One region of the Pseudarthrobacter sp. NS4 genome, then DNA from elsewhere that is predicted to be linked to it. Evidence: predicted binding sites of a transcription regulator. Region 1 holds the regulator's gene; the other holds the start of a gene.
The links. The regulator HspR, encoded in region 1, represses chaperone genes until heat shock. The targets are predictions, from matches to a motif close to AAGTTGAGTCNNNNNGACTCAACTT.
Positions count from the first base shown of each region.

Region 2: a site for HspR is predicted at 5,340-5,364, ahead of clpB (ATP-dependent chaperone ClpB). Genes of this name have one in related genera too.

Region 1 is NZ_CP103288.1:4,106,955-4,114,777, reverse strand. Features, by position in the region: gene dnaK (molecular chaperone DnaK) at 1-1,837, shown strand, start outside; gene NXY83_RS19320 (nucleotide exchange factor GrpE) at 1,840-2,529, shown strand; gene NXY83_RS19315 (DnaJ C-terminal domain-containing protein) at 2,611-3,582, shown strand; gene NXY83_RS19310 (heat shock protein transcriptional repressor HspR) at 3,598-4,023, shown strand; gene NXY83_RS19305 (hypothetical protein) at 4,197-4,583, shown strand; gene NXY83_RS19300 (class I SAM-dependent methyltransferase) at 4,636-5,430, opposite strand; gene NXY83_RS19295 (LuxR C-terminal-related transcriptional regulator) at 5,561-7,201, shown strand; gene NXY83_RS19290 (aldehyde dehydrogenase family protein) at 7,332-7,823, opposite strand, start outside.
Region 2 is NZ_CP103288.1:4,006,097-4,013,919, reverse strand. Features, by position in the region: gene NXY83_RS18875 (2-phosphosulfolactate phosphatase) at 1-676, opposite strand, end outside; gene NXY83_RS18870 (DUF4031 domain-containing protein) at 673-1,542, opposite strand; gene NXY83_RS18865 (TOBE domain-containing protein) at 1,659-2,069, shown strand; gene modA (molybdate ABC transporter substrate-binding protein) at 2,066-2,854, shown strand; gene NXY83_RS18855 (ABC transporter permease) at 2,892-3,758, shown strand; gene NXY83_RS18850 (sulfate/molybdate ABC transporter ATP-binding protein) at 3,755-4,813, shown strand; gene NXY83_RS18845 (YciI family protein) at 4,823-5,158, opposite strand; gene clpB (ATP-dependent chaperone ClpB) at 5,394-7,823, shown strand, end outside.

The DNA.
Region 1 (7,823 bases):
CGTCGTCTCCGTTCTCGAAGGTGGCGAGCCCACCGTTATTGCCAACGCCGAGGGTGGCCGCACCACGCCGTCCGTCGTTGCGTTCTCCAAGTCCGGCGAGGTCCTGGTCGGTGAAATCGCCAAGCGCCAGGCCGTCAACAACATCGACCGGACCATCGCCTCGGTCAAGCGCCATATGGGGACTGAGTGGACCGTCAACGTTGACGAGAAGAAGTACACCCCGCAGGAAATCTCCGCGCGCATCCTCATGAAGCTGAAGAACGACGCCGAGTCCTACCTGGGCGAAAAGGTCACCGACGCTGTGATCACCGTTCCCGCATACTTTAACGACGCCGAGCGCCAGGCCACCAAGGAAGCAGGCGAAATCGCGGGCCTCAACGTCCTGCGCATCGTCAACGAGCCCACCGCCGCAGCCCTCGCGTACGGCCTGGACAAGGGCAAGGAAGACGAACTCATCCTGGTCTTCGACCTCGGCGGCGGTACCTTCGACGTCTCCCTGCTGGAAGTCGGCAAGGATGAAGACAACTTCTCCACCATCCAGGTCCGCTCCACCGCCGGTGACAACCGCCTGGGCGGCGACGACTGGGACCAGCGCGTTGTTGACTACCTGCTGAACCAGCTCAAGGTCAAGGGCATCGACCTGTCCAAGGACAAGATCGCCCTGCAGCGCCTCCGCGAAGCTGCCGAGCAGGCCAAGAAGGAATTGTCCTCCTCCACCAGCACCAACGTCTCGCTCCAGTACCTGTCCGTCACCCCCGACGGCCCGGTCCACCTGGACGAGCAGCTGACCCGCGCCAAGTTCCAGGACCTCACGAAGGACCTGCTGGAGCGCACCAAGAAGCCGTTCCACGACGTGATCAAGGAAGCCGGCATCAAGCTCTCTGACATCAACCACATCGTGCTCGTGGGTGGCTCCACCCGTATGCCGGCCGTGTACGAACTGGTCAAGGAGCTCGCCGGCGGCAAGGAGCCCAACAAGGGTGTGAACCCTGATGAGGTTGTGGCCGTTGGTGCAGCCCTGCAGGCCGGTGTCCTGAAGGGTGAGCGCAAGGACGTCCTGCTCATCGATGTCACCCCGCTGTCCCTTGGCATCGAAACCAAGGGTGGCGTGATGACGCACCTGATCGAGCGGAACACTGCCATCCCCACCAAGCGGTCCGAGACCTTCACCACCGCAGACGACAACCAGCCGTCCGTGGCCATCCAGGTCTTCCAGGGTGAGCGTGAGTTCACCCGCGACAACAAGCCGCTGGGCACGTTCGAGCTGACCGGCATCGCGCCGGCCCCGCGCGGCGTCCCGCAGGTTGAGGTCACCTTCGACATCGACGCCAACGGCATCGTGCACGTCTCCGCGAAGGACAAGGGCACCGGCAAGGAACAGTCCATGACCATCACCGGTGGAACCGCCCTCTCCAAGGAAGACATCGACCGCATGGTCCGTGACGCCGAGGAGCACGCAGCAGAGGACAAGGCCCGCCGCGAGGCAACCGACACCCGAAACAGCGCCGAGCAGCTCGCCTACTCCGTGGACAAGCTGATCGCCGACAATGCCGACAAGCTGCCGGAAGAGGTCAAGACCGAGGTCCAGGGCGACGTCGACGACCTCAAGAAGGCGCTCGAAGGCACCGACGACGCCGCAGTGAAGTCCGCTTTCGAGAAGCTGCAGGCATCCCAGACGAAGCTGGGCGAGGCCATCTACGCCCAGGCCGGTTCTCCTGACGGTGCCGGTGCTGCCGGTGCCGAGGGTGCCCCGGGCTCCGCTGGTTCTGACGGTTCCAAGGCTGACGAGGACATCGTGGACGCCGAGATCATCGACGAAGACGAAGCGAAGAAGTAGCCATGCCACACCACGGTAACGAGGAAGAGCACATCTCATCCCCGGGCCAGGAGGGCAAGGGCAACAGCCAGGAACCGGTCATCCGGGACAACCGCAAGGTTGACCCGGTGACCGGCGAGGCCCGGCACCCGGAGGGCGGCCAGTCCGCCCCCGAGGCCGGTGCTGCAGCCCAGGATTCCGATGGTGACGCGCTCGCGCAGGCCGAGGAGATCCTCAACGGCATCGAGGTGCCAGCCGAGGAATCCGTGGCCCAGGGAGTTTCGGCGGGATCAACCGCTGCCGAGGCAGCCGAGCTGAAGAACGACCTGCTCCGGCTGCAGGCCGAGTACGTCAACTACCGCAAGCGCGTTGAACGCGACCGGGCCGTGGCAGGGGAAATGGCCGTCATCGGCGTCCTGAACTCCCTGCTTCCGGTCCTGGACGACGTCGACGCCGCCCGGCAGCACGGAGACCTGACCGACGGCCCCTTCGCCGCGATCGCCACCAAGCTGGAGAACGCGCTGAAGACCTACGGCCTGGTCCGCATCGACGAAACCGGCGTGGAGTTCGATCCCACGATCCACGAAGCCCTGATCCAGCAGCCCGGCGATGACATCGAGGTTGACACCGTCAGCCAGGTGCTCCGCTCAGGCTACAAATCAGGCGAACGCGTCCTGCGCGCAGCACAGGTTATCGTCGCTGTACCTGCTTAGCATTACCCGGTGGTTGAGCTTGTCGAAACCCGGTTTCGACAAGCTCAACCACCGACCCGTAACTTTTGAAAGGAAACGCCATTGGCTAGCCAGGATTGGGTGGACAAGGACTTTTACAAGATCCTTGGTGTTGCCAAGGACGCTTCCGACGCCGATATCAAGAAGGCTTACCGGAAGCTGGCCCGCGAGCACCACCCTGATACCAACTCGGGGAATACTGCTTCCGAAAAGAAGTTCAAGGACATCTCCGAGGCTTACTCCGTGCTCTCGGATCCCGATGAGCGCCAGCAGTATGACGCCATCCGTGCCATGGGTGGCGGTGCCCGCTTCGCTCCCGGCGGTGCCGCCGGCGGCAGTGCCGGGTTCGAGGACATGTTCGGTGGCTTGTTCACCGGTAACACCGGCCGGCACGCGGGCGGGTTCAACCCCGCTTCCGGCGGCATTCCGCCTGAATTCGCGGACCTGTTCGGCGGAGGCTTCGGCCAGACCGGCTTCCAGCGGGGACCGCAGAAGGGGGCGGACCGTACTGCCTCCACCAGCATCTCGTTTTCAGGGGCCATCCGCGGCACCACCATCGGTTTGCGGGAGCCCAGCGGCGAAGTCATCGACGTCCGCGTGCCCGCCGGCATCAAGGACGGCCAGAAGATCCGCGTCCGCGGCAAGGGCCAGCCCGGCCAGGCGGGCAACGGCGACCTCGTGGTCACCGTTTCGGTCAAGCCCCACGAGTTTTACACGCGCGACGGCGACAACCTCCGTATCCACGTCCCCGTCACTTTCCCGGAGGCTGCCCTGGGCGCCGACATTGAGGTGCCTACTATCGACGGCGACAAGGTGCGGGTCCGCGTTCCGGCCGGGACGCCGTCGGGCCGTACTCTACGGGTCAAGGGCAAAGGCGTGAAAACGTCGAAGGCGACCGGTGACCTGCTGGTGACCATCGACGTCGCCGTTCCCAAGAACCTGAACAAGGATGCCGAAGCCGCAGTCAAGGCGTTTGCCGAGGCCACGGCCGGTGCCGATGTCCGAGAGGGCCTGGCCGCCAAGGCCCGGTTGTAGGAGCGGAGGTGTTCTGTGGACATCAGCGCTGACCAGCCCATCTTCGTGATTTCGGTGGCGGCTGAGCTGGCGGACATGCACCCCCAGACGCTCCGACAGTATGACCGGCTGGGCATCGTCTCACCCAGCCGCGCCCCGGGGAAGTCCCGCCGCTACTCCCAGCGGGACGTCAACATGCTCCGCGAGGTGCAGCGGCTCTCGCAGGAGGGCGTCTCGCTGGAAGGGATCAAGCGCATCCTGGAGCTCGAGAACCAGGTGGCTGCCCTGCAACGCCGCGTCTCCGAACTGACTGAGGAACTTATGCGACGCCCGCAGTCCTTCGATTCACGCATTTTCGCCGCAGGCGCGGCCGGCGATGTGGTGAGCCTGGCGCGCGGCCAGCGGCCGCGGCCGAGGTCGCAGGCTGTGGTGCTGTGGCGGCCCCGGGCTATCGGACAGTAGGTGCCGTGAGTACCTGCCGTTTGGTGTCGAACGAAAATAGAGTACCGACTACTCGTGACGGTTCAGCCCCCTGAAACTTGAATGGAACCACCGCTGGATCAGCAGTGGTTCCAAGTTTCTGGGGGTTTTTCCATGTGTGCTTCTCAAAGCAAGGCCAGGCCGTGAGCCCGGGGATGGCTGCGGTGTCCGCGTTCAGCGGCTCCCTCCCCGGCCAGCTCCTGCTCGCCATCGGGCAAACGATCGTGGTGGTGTGCGTCTGTTTCGACATGGTGCGTGCACTGTCGGTCCCGCGGTCGCACCGGCGCTACGTGGCCAGCACCGTCTTCCGGACCCTTGCCATCCCATCGGTCGTCGCCAACGGCGTGACGGTCCTCATCGCCCTGGTGGTGGCGTCCTGGATTGACGTGGTCATGGGCATGTTCGTTCTGGTGGTCATCATCTTCCGGCTGCATCATGACAAGGACGAGGACAACTGGTGGAAGGGCAAGGGCAAGAAGCTCGCCCGCTGGGCGCGCCGGCAGTTCGCCGGCCGGACCGCCGCCGCGCCGGCGATGGGGTAGCGGCGGCCGGACCGGCATCTGGCCGGTGAGCCAGCCCGGAACCAGGCCCTGGTCACTTCAACGCCACAACAAGGAGAGCCTGGAGGGGCACTGCAACTGCTCCGTGCCGGTCCGTGAAGGGACGGAGGACTTCCTCGGCTCCTTCCCGGATTTGGGCATATTGCTCGAGGGAGACCCTGTTCATTAAAGGGGTGCTTTCCACTTCGGCCGAGACAAAATCAGCCGCTGACGTGTATCGGGCTGTCCCGGTGCGGGGATGCAGGTTCTTGATTGTCAGTCCTGCTTCACTAAAGAGTCTGCGCATTCGTCCGGTATCGCCCCAAGCCCAATACGCATCAAGCAGGGACATGGCCTGAGTCCCGGCATGTCTCCCTACCAGCTTCACGAACGCCCCGTAGGCGGGCTGGTCCTCAAGCCGCGCCGGGACCACGGAGGCGATCGTACCGCCGGCAGAGGTGACCCTGCGCATTTCCCTCACAGCAGCCAACGGGTCCGGGAAGAACATCAGCGCCATTTGGCACAGCACGACGTCGAACTCCCCATCGGCAAACGGCAAAGTCCCGGCATCTCCCTGCACCCAAGTGATGCCGGGAGCCGTGCGGGCCGCTACCGTGAGCATGGCCTCATTGATGTCCAGTCCGGTCACATAAGATGGGCCGGCAATATCGGCGGCACGCCGGGCCGCAATACCGGTCCCGCAGCCCACATCAAGAACCCGCTGCCCCGAAGCGACGGGTGCTTCATCCACCAACACATCTGCCCACTCAGCAAACACGGCGGGCACAAAACGCTTTTCATAGACCTCCGCTGCAGCGAGATCGAGATGGAATGCCTCAGATGTTGTCACCCTTATCACCTTTCTGAATAGTCCTTTAAGGTGGCTACTTCAGTCCAGAATCCCGCGCCGCGGTTGAACCGTCATCCGTGCATGCACCTATTTCCAGCCCTTTGGCGGCAGGTGAGCAGTAAAATCAGGAATGGCCTCCGCTGACGAGCACCTGCTCCATGAGGGCCGCTTGGCTCTCGACGCCGGGGATTGGCTTCGTGCCCGTTCACTGTTCACTCTCGCCCTCCAGACCCAGGCAGGGCCCGAAGCGGTGCACGGGTTGGCCAGGTCGGTCGAATGGGATGGGGACTTCGACGCTGCTGTCCGCCTCTATGAGAAGGCGTTCGTGATGTACCGCCGGCAGGGCCAGGTAAGGCTGCCTGCTCTCATTGCGGCCCGTGAATTGAGCTTTCTCTACGGCGCTGTCTATGGGAACAGTGCAGTCGCGGACGGGTGGCTGACAAGGGCAGTCAGCCTGCTCGTTGAAGCCGGCCCGTGTGTGGAGACAGGCTGGGTGCAGCTGGCCGAATGCCTCGTCACGCACGATCCTGCCCGGATGCGGGAAAATGCAGCCGCAGCCCGGGGACTGGGCCGTCGTTTGGCTGACCCTGACCTCGAACTGTGTGCCTGCAGCTATGAGGGGTTGTCGTTGGTGCTTGATGGCCGCGTTGCCGAGGGAATGCGGCTGGTCGATGAAGCGGCAGCCGGGGCGATGAGCGGTGAGGTCAGGGATTACCAGGCCGCCGGCGAAATCTATTGCAAGATGCTCCTGTGCTCCGAGCTAACCCTCGATGTGCAGCGCGCAGAGCAGTGGATGGAAGTCGCTGAGGGATTTCACCATCGCGTCCATGCAGCATGGGTACCCGCCATCTGCAGCATGCATTACGGGGGGATCCTCACGGCTGCCGGCCGCTGGTCTGAGGCTGGGGATCGCTTGACATCGGCGATCAAAGGATACGACAGCAGCTTTCGCGCCCTGCGCTCGGCGGCAGTGGCCCGGCTCGCTGATCTTCGGTTGAGGCAGGGCCGGCTCGATGAAGCTGCGGACCTGCTGAAGGACTGCCAAGGCGATTCCGCTGCAGTCCGTCCTCTGGCCCGGCTCTCCCTGGTCAACAACGAACCCGATATCGCCGCCGGGATCCTCCGCCGTTATTTGGCAGTTTCAACTGCATCACTGCTCCTTGCTCCCGAAATTGCATTGTTGGCCGAGGTCGAACTGGCCGCGGGGCGCGTCAACAATGCAGCCGCTTTGGGTGTCAGGCTCCGGGCAATCGTCCCTGCCGTGGCATCGGCCCAATACGCAGCTATGGGCGAGTACACAGCCGGGATAGTGACGTGGACCGCGGGGGACGCTGCCGCCCGCCCGCATTTGGATGCCGCAGTGGAATTGTACGGTGAGGCCGGCCTCCCGCTCGAAGAGGCCCGCGCCCGCCTTGCACTGGCGAAGGCATTGAGTCCAGCAGAACCTGAGCTCGCGGTGTTGGAAGCACGGACCGCGATGAAAGAATTCCAGCGGCTCGGTGCCAAATATGACGTCGACGCGGCCGTGCAGCAGCTTCGGCGGCTCGGACATCCCTCCCGCAACGCAGTTCGGCTTGGAGGACCTCTGACGGCGCGCGAATCGGAGGTATTGCAGCTCATCGGAGAGGGGTACTCCAACGGGCGGATTGCAGGGCGTCTCTTTATCAGCAAGCGGACAGTGGAGCATCATGTCAGTTGCATCCTGGCCAAGCTGGGCCTTCAAAGCCGCGCCGAGGCACAGGCCTACGTCAGTCGAAAGGTCAACGGATAAGCCTCTTTCGGTTCCGGGAAGTGGCCCGCGGTGGGCACAAGGGCGCCAGCGGCAAGGCATTCCACCACTCGCGCTGCGGGTTGCGGATGCCTTATCGGGCGCTGACCCGGCCGCCTGATCACCAAATATCCTAACCGTTGATGACCTGCGGTACGCCGAGGGCTTTGAGGCCTTCGACGCCGAATTCGAGGCCGTAGCCGGATTGTTTCGCGCCGCCGAAGGGGATGCGGGGGTCCACGGCGCCGTGTTTGTTGATCCAGACGGTGCCGGCCTGGATGCGGGCTGCGACTTCGCGGGCGGCTGGGAGGTTGGAGGACCAGACGGAGGCGCCGAGTCCGACGTCCAGGGCGTTGGCCTTTTCCACTGCTTCATCCACTGTGCTGTAGCGGATGATGGGCAGGGCCGGGCCGAACTGTTCTTCGGCGACGAGGGGGTTGTCGTTGTCGATGTCGGCTACGAGGGTGGTGGGGTAGAAGTAGCCGGGCTGGCTGGTGTCCGGGTTTCCGCCGAGCAGGATCCGGGCGCCGGCCTCGCGGGCTGCGTTCACGAGGTTCGCGACGACGTCGTACTGTGCCTTGTTTTGCAGGGGGCCCAGGACGTTGTCCTCGTCGAGGCCGTTGCC
Region 2 (7,823 bases), 100 kb from region 1:
CGCGGAGGCGCGGCTCCGCGGCTTCGAAGACGGCGGCCGCCGCGACGGCCTCCGGTGAGTAGCCGTGCCTGCCGTCCCCGGCCTCGTAACCACCTTTGCCGGCAGCCACCAGCCCGGCGATGAAAGCGCCTGCTCCGATCTGGTCCTCCACGGCGGGACGGAGGGTGCCGTCAGGCCAGCGTTCACCGGCGGCCACTACTGCGATCACCGCGTCCTCGGGCAGGTTTGCTGCCACCCAGTCCGCCGTCGCTGCGGCGTTGCGGAGGCAGACTGCGGCTACCAGCGGCACCTCGCCGGCCAGCAGATGGCACAGCGCGGAACCATTGGGGGAAGGCAGGACCACGCGCTTCAGCGAATCCGCCGCCCGGAGGCTTGCCGGGGACAGGCTGAGCCCGCCGCCGTTGCGGGGACCGGCGAGTTCGGCGTGGACGTGGGCGGCAAAGTCCTCCGCGCTGGGGTCCTTCCATGGATACGGAAATACCTGGGCACCGCGGTCCAGGGCAACGCTGACGCACGTGCTGAAGGACAGGACGTCCACCACCACGGCGAGGTCAACGCCCGACGTGACTGTCCTGGCGCCGTCGAGCCCCCACTCCAGGCGCACCGTATAGGGGAGCTGCCGGTGCGCCGCGCTCGCGGTATACACATGCAGGGCGTTCGAATGCGGAGCGTTCATGTCAGTTCACCCTTCAGGTTCAGGTGCGCGGCATCCAGCCACAGCTCCTTCGCCCGCTCATTATGGAAGAGCGGGTCAAGTTCCAGCAGATGGCGTACGACGGCGGCACGCCCCGCCGCAAAGTCGGCGTCGCCGACGTGCGCGTATTCCTGCCGGACGGCCGCGACGTAGCGGACATATTCGTCCCTTTCCCCGCCGAGAACGGAAAGGTCGGCGTCGCAAAGGAGGGCGCCGCCGTCGTCCCCTGCCCCTGGGCGGTGGTCGCTGGTCAATCGGACCAGCCTGGCAACCTCAGCCACTTCAGCGTCCGGCAGGCCGGCAGCGGCGAGGCGGTCCTCGGCCAAGCGTGCGGACTCCTCCTCATCCTGGCGGGGGATCCCGCGGTAGACAGCATCATGGAACCAGGCCGCCAGGAGCACCGTGCGCGGCGGGTCGGCAGGATCAGTCAGCAGGTCCAGGGACTCCAGCACCGAGAGGAGGTGCGTGCAGCCGTGATAGCGGCGGTGCGGTTCGCTCCAGCGGTCCAGGAGATCGAGGAACAGCGCGTCATGGCCGGGCATAACGCCATCCCAGCGGAGCTGAAGCGGCACTTTGAGCGACTTGTTCCGCTGCCGGGCGGGGATCCGCAGGCCGCTGGAGATCAGTTTGCGGACCAGGATCCGCGCTTCCACCGGAATGGCTCCGGCCGCCACCAAATCGTCCAAGCGGCGTTCAGGGACGTCGTAGTGGTCACCATCGAAAGCCCGCTCCGGAATGCCGGCCTCCTGGGCGAAGGCGTGCAACTCAGCCAGCGATAAATCCGAGACCAGGTGGGAGAAATGCGTTCCGTGCGCAGGCCACAGTGGCGGGTCGATGTAGATGGCCATGGAGGAAGTCTAGTGCTGCCCGGCGCCGCGACAACGGCGGAGGCCGAAGCGGTCATAAACGAAAAAGCGGAACAAACAGTGTCCTTTCCGCCGCACCTGCGCCCTATAGTGATGAAATGACCATCATCCGCGTGGCGGAAGCAGCCCGCTTGCTCGGTGTCAGTGACGATACCATCCGGCGCTGGACTGACAACGGCTTCCTCACTCCGCTCAGGGACGAGTCCGGCAGGCTCGCCGTGGACGGCCTTGAACTCGCCCTGCATGCCCAAAAGCTGGCGCAGCTCCCCGACGATCCGCACCGCACCGGAAGCTCGGCCCGGAACAGGTTTACCGGCCTGGTCACGGGCATCACGGCGGACAAGGTGATGGCCCAGGTTGAACTGCAGTGCGGGCCCTTCCGCGTGGTGTCCCTGATGAGCAGCGAGGCTGTCCGGGAGATGGGGCTGGAGCTTGGGTCCATAGCCACCGCGGTAGTCAAAGCCACCACCGTCATTATCGAAACCCCGCAGGGGAAGGGCGTGCTGTGAGGGTCAACGTTGCGGCAGGGCTGGCAGCGGCAACGCTCGCGGTAAGCCTCGCGGGCTGCGCGGGCAGCAACGCCGCCCCGGCCGGTGGCTACGGTGCTGCCGGGGAGAGCAGCCTCACGGTCTTCGCAGCCGCATCGCTTAAGTCCAGCTTCACGGAACTGGCTGACATATTCGAGGCGCAGCACCCGGGAACGGAGGTCACTGTGAGCTTCGCGGGCTCGTCGGATTTGGCGAGCCAGATCAGCCAGGGCGCCCCCGCAGATGTCTTCGCCTCCGCCGACACCAGGAACATGGCCAAGCTTGAGGACGCGGGCCTGCTGGCGGGCGAACCCCGGACTTTCGCCACCAACACACTGGCCATCGCGGTCCCGCAGGGCAATCCTGCCCGCATCGGCTCCTTCGCCGACCTCACCAGGGCCGGGACGCGCCTGGTGACGTGCGCCAGGCAGGTCCCCTGCGGCGCGGCGGCCGCCACCGTCGCGGAAAGGCAGGGCACTGTCCTCAGCCCCGTCAGCGAGGAGAACTCGGTCACCGACGTGCTGGGCAAGGTCATCTCCGGAGAAGCCGACGCCGGGCTGGTCTACGTGACGGATGTGCGGTCCGCCGGGGACAAGGTGGAAAACATCCCGTTCCCGGAAGCGGCCGAAGCGGTGAACAGCTATCCCATCGCGGCGCTGGCGGGCAGCAGGAACAACGCTGCGACCGGGGCCTTCCTGGACCTGGTGAGCAGCCACGAAGGCCGGCAGGTGCTGGCACGGGCCGGCTTCGGGCCGGGCACGAAGTGACAGGCGCCGCAGTGCCCCCGCGCGGTGCGTGCAAGCGATGAACGGAACAAGGGCACGCGAGGCTTACACCGGGGTTCCGGGCTGGCTCTACGCCCTGGCAGTCCTGGCCGCCCTGGTGGTTGTCCTCCCGCTGCTGGCCATTGTGGCCAGGGTCAACTGGGCCAACTTCCTTCCATTGGTTACCTCAGAATCGGCGCTTTCGGCCCTCGGCCTGAGCCTCCGCACATCGGCCGCCAGTACGGTGCTGTGCATCGTGCTGGGTGTGCCGCTCGCCCTGGTCCTGGCGCGCGGAAGGTTTCCGCTGCAGGGGCTCCTGCGCTCATTGGTGCTGCTCCCGCTGGTGCTGCCGCCAGTGGTGGGCGGCATCGCGCTGCTCTATACCTTTGGCCGGCAGGGCCTGCTGGGCGGGGCCATGGAGGTGCTGGGACTGCAGATCGCCTTCTCCACCACGGCTGTGGTCCTGGCCCAGACATTCGTGGCGCTGCCGTTCCTTGTCGTCAGCCTGGAGGGCGCGCTGCGGACGGGCGGCTCCCGGTACGAGGCAGTAGCGGCCACGCTCGGCGCACCACCGGGGGTCGTCTTCCGCCGCGTTACCCTGCCGCTGATGCTCCCGGGATTGGCGTCCGGAGCGGTCCTGGCCTTTGCCCGCAGCCTGGGCGAGTTCGGCGCCACACTCACCTTCGCGGGCAGCCTGCAGGGGGTGACCCGGACCCTGCCGCTGGAAATCTACCTGCAGCGGGAAACGGACCCGGACGCCGCCGTCGCGCTGTCCCTGGTCCTGGTTGCCGTGGCCGTTGCCGTGGTAGCACTCGCCTACCGGCGTCCCGGCGGCGGCCGGTCTGGCCGCCAGGCCTCCGGGAAGCGGACGACGGCGGCAGCGGCGGCAGGAGCGAACGTCCCGTGACATTTTCCTTCCAGGCGGCCGTGGCTGAGCGGGGTTTCGACGTGGCCCTCACCGTGGGACCCGCGGAGACCGTCGCAGTCATGGGGCCGAACGGGGCGGGCAAATCCACGCTGCTGTCCAGCATCGCCGGACTGCTCAAACCGGACAGTGGCCGGGCGGAACTCAACGGCCGCACGCTCTTCCAGTTGCACACAGCCAGGCATACATGGGTACCCCCGCACCGCCGGGGCACGGCCCTGCTCGCCCAGGAACCCCTGCTGTTTCCCCACCTTAGCGCCTTGGAAAATGTGGCCTTTGGGCCGCGCAGCACAGGGACCCCCAAGCGCCTTGCGGACAGCCGGGCCATGCATTGGCTTGCGGAAGTGGAAGCCGGTGACCTGGCGGCACGGCGTCCTGCAGAGCTCTCCGGCGGGCAGGCGCAGCGGGTTGCGGTGGCACGCGCGCTCGCGGCCGAACCGGATCTGCTCCTGCTGGATGAACCCCTGGCCGCACTGGACATCCACTCCGCACCGCTGCTCCGGCGGCTGCTTAAGCGGGTCCTCGCCGGGCGGCAGGCCATCATCATCACCCACGACGTGCTCGATGCGCTGATGCTTGCGGACAGGGTGGCCATCCTGGAGGGAGGCCGGATTGTGGAGGAAGGCACCACCCGTGCAGTACTGCAGCGGCCCAGGAGCTCTTTTGCTGCCGGGCTGGCCGGGCTGAACTTCGTCCCGGGAACGTTGACTGGAAACGGGATCCTGACAAGCCGGGGCCGGGAGATTGCGGGCCATTTCGAGGACCCCGGCGAATCTGGCGGGGACAGCCTGCCAGGCGTGGCGGTGTTCCCGCCGTCGGCCGTTTCAGTGTTTCTCAGCGATGCGCACGGCAGTCCCCGCAACTCCTTCCCGGTGTGCATCACCGAACTGGAACCCCACGGTGACCTGATCCGGGTCCGGGCGGACGGGCTCGCCGCGGACATCACGCCCGCAGCCTCGGCGGACCTGGGCCTGGTACCCGGCATGACGGTGCACTTTGTGGTCAAAGCCGCCGCGGTGTCGGTTTACGGGAGCTGAGGTCCTGGGCTACATCCCCGGCAAATCCAGGGATTCGTACACCTGGATGGTGGCGCCCGGCATCATGAGATGCGGGTGGCCGTCGAACAGGGCCTGGGCGGCCTCAAGATCCTCCGCCTGGACGAGGGCGTAGCCGGCAACTCCGTTGGTGGCATCCGAGGTTCCTGTGGCTGTGATTTCCCGGCCGGCGCCCAGCGGCTTGCCCATGTCCACAAGCCCGTCACCCGCACGGCCGGCCCACTCCATCCAGGCCTTCATGCCCTCCTGGGCAGCTTCGGGCGTGCTTTCCTGCATCTGTTCCTGGGCGGACTGCGGTGCGATGTAGAGAACAACAAACTTTTTCATGCCTGTCCTGTCTCGAGTCTGCAGGAGGAGCCGTCCTCCCCGGTCACACGCCTGATCCTAAAGGCATTGTGCAGCCAAGGGAACAGCCCCGCGCCGCCCCTGGGAAACATCGCAGGACGTGGGGGACCGTTCGCCGTGGGCAAACAGGTGCCCGAATCGGGAAATAAACCGTCCCAATCCAAAGTTGAGCGTAGTAGACTCAACTTAGACAAACTGCCCCTGAAAGGAGCTCCCTTTGGACGTCAAATTCACTACCAAGAGCCAGGAGGCTCTTTCGGCTGCGGCCATGAACGCCTCCACGGCCGGTAACCCGCAGGTGGAACCCGCCCACCTGCTCAAGGCGCTGATGGACCAGCGAGAAGGCGTTGCCGTGGCACTGCTGCGGGCCACCGGAGCCGACCCGGACGCCGTCAGTGTCCAGGCGAGCAGCGCCATCAAGGCACTTCCCGCCACCTCCGGCGGGTCCAGCCAGCAGGCCCAGCTCTCCCGCCCCGCCCTGCAGGCCATCCAGAACGCCAAGGAAGAGGCCGACAGGCTGGGTGACACCTTCGTCTCCACCGAGGTCCTGCTCCTGGGGCTCTCCTCCGGAAGCGACGCCGCCGGCCGTTCACTGCGCGACGCCGGTGCCTCCCATGAGGCGCTGCTCGCCGCCCTGCCGGGTGTCCGCGGCGACCGGAAGGTCACCAGTCCGGACCCGGAGAACACCTTCCAGTCCCTGGAGAAGTTCGGCACGGACCTCACCGCCATGGCGCGGTCCGGAAAGCTGGACCCGGTGATTGGCCGCGACACTGAAATCCGGCGCATCGTGCAGGTCCTGAGCCGCCGCACCAAGAACAACCCCGTGATCATCGGCGAGCCCGGCGTGGGCAAGACCGCCGTCGTCGAAGGACTGGCGCAGCGCATCGTGGCCGGGGACGTGCCGGAAAGCCTCCGCGGCAAGACCCTGATCGCCCTGGACCTCGCGTCCATGGTGGCCGGCGCCAAGTACCGCGGTGAGTTCGAAGAGCGGCTGAAGGCTGTGCTGGAGGAGATCAAGAACTCCGAAGGCCAGATCGTCACCTTCATCGACGAGATCCACACCGTGGTGGGTGCAGGTGCAACCGGCGACTCCTCCATGGACGCGGGCAACATGCTCAAGCCCATGCTGGCCCGCGGCGAGCTGCGGCTGATCGGCGCCACCACGCTGGACGAATACCGTGAAAACATCGAAAAGGATCCTGCGCTCGAACGCCGTTTCCAGCAGGTGTACGTGGGCGAGCCCAGCGTGGAGGACACCATCGGTATCCTTCGGGGCCTCAAGGAGCGCTACGAGGCGCACCATAAGGTCACCATCGCGGACTCGGCCCTCGTGGCGGCCGCGACGCTCTCCAACCGCTACATCTCCGGCCGCCAGCTCCCGGACAAGGCCATCGACCTGGTGGACGAGGCCGCGTCCCGGCTTCGCATGGAGATTGACTCCGCGCCGGAGGAAGTTGACCAGCTGCAGCGCGTTGTGGACCGGCTCACCATGGAAGAGCTGGCCCTGCAGGGTGAAAAGGACGAGGCCTCCGTGGAGCGCCTTGCTGCCCTGCGGGCGGACAAGGCGGACAAGGAAGAGGAACTGAGCGCGCTCAAGGCCCGCTGGGAGGCTGAAAAAGCCGGCCTCAACCGGGTGGGCGACCTCAAGGCAAAGCTGGACGAGCTGCGCAGCGCCTATGAAAAAGCGGCCCGCGAAGGCGACCTGGAGACCGCATCCCGCGTTCTCTACGGCGAAATCCCTGCCCTGGAGCGCGAGCTGAATGCCGCTGCGGAGGCGGAAGCGGCCGTCACGGACAAGTCCGCGCAGATGGTGGCGGAGCAGGTGACTGCCGACGACATCGCCGAGGTCATTTCTGCCTGGACGGGCATTCCGGCGGGCCGCATGCTGCAGGGCGAAAGCCAGAAGCTGCTGCACATGGAGGAGGAGCTGGGCAAGCGGCTCATCGGACAGGGCAAGGCTGTCACGGCAGTGTCCGACGCCGTCCGCCGTGCACGGGCAGGCATCAGCGACCCGAACCGGCCCACCGGTTCATTCCTCTTCCTGGGCCCCACCGGCGTGGGTAAGACCGAGCTGGCCAAGGCGCTGGCGGACTTCCTGTTCGACGACGAGCGCGCCATGGTGCGGATCGACATGTCCGAGTACGGCGAGAAGCACTCGGTCGCGCGGTTGGTGGGCGCACCTCCGGGCTACGTGGGTTACGAGGAGGGCGGCCAGCTGACTGAAGCCGTCCGCCGCCGTCCGTACTCCGTAGTGCTGCTCGACGAAGTGGAGAAGGCCCACCCCGAGGTCTTCGACATCCTCCTGCAGGTACTCGACGACGGCCGGCTCACCGACGGCCAGGGCCGCACCGTGGACTTCCGCAACGTCATCCTGGTGCTGACGTCCAACCTGGGCAGCCAGTTCCTGGTGGACCAGAACCTGGACGCCGAAGCCAAGCGGAACGCCGTCATGGCCACCGTGAACGCGTCCTTCAAGCCGGAGTTCCTGAACCGGCTGGACGAAGTGGTGCTGTTCGACGCGCTGACCGTGGAGGAACTGTCGCGGATCGTGGAACTGCACGTGGGCGAACTGGGGCGGCGCCTGCACGAACGCCGGCTCAGCCTGGAGGTCACAGACGGCGCAAAGGCCTGGCTCGCCATCTCCGGC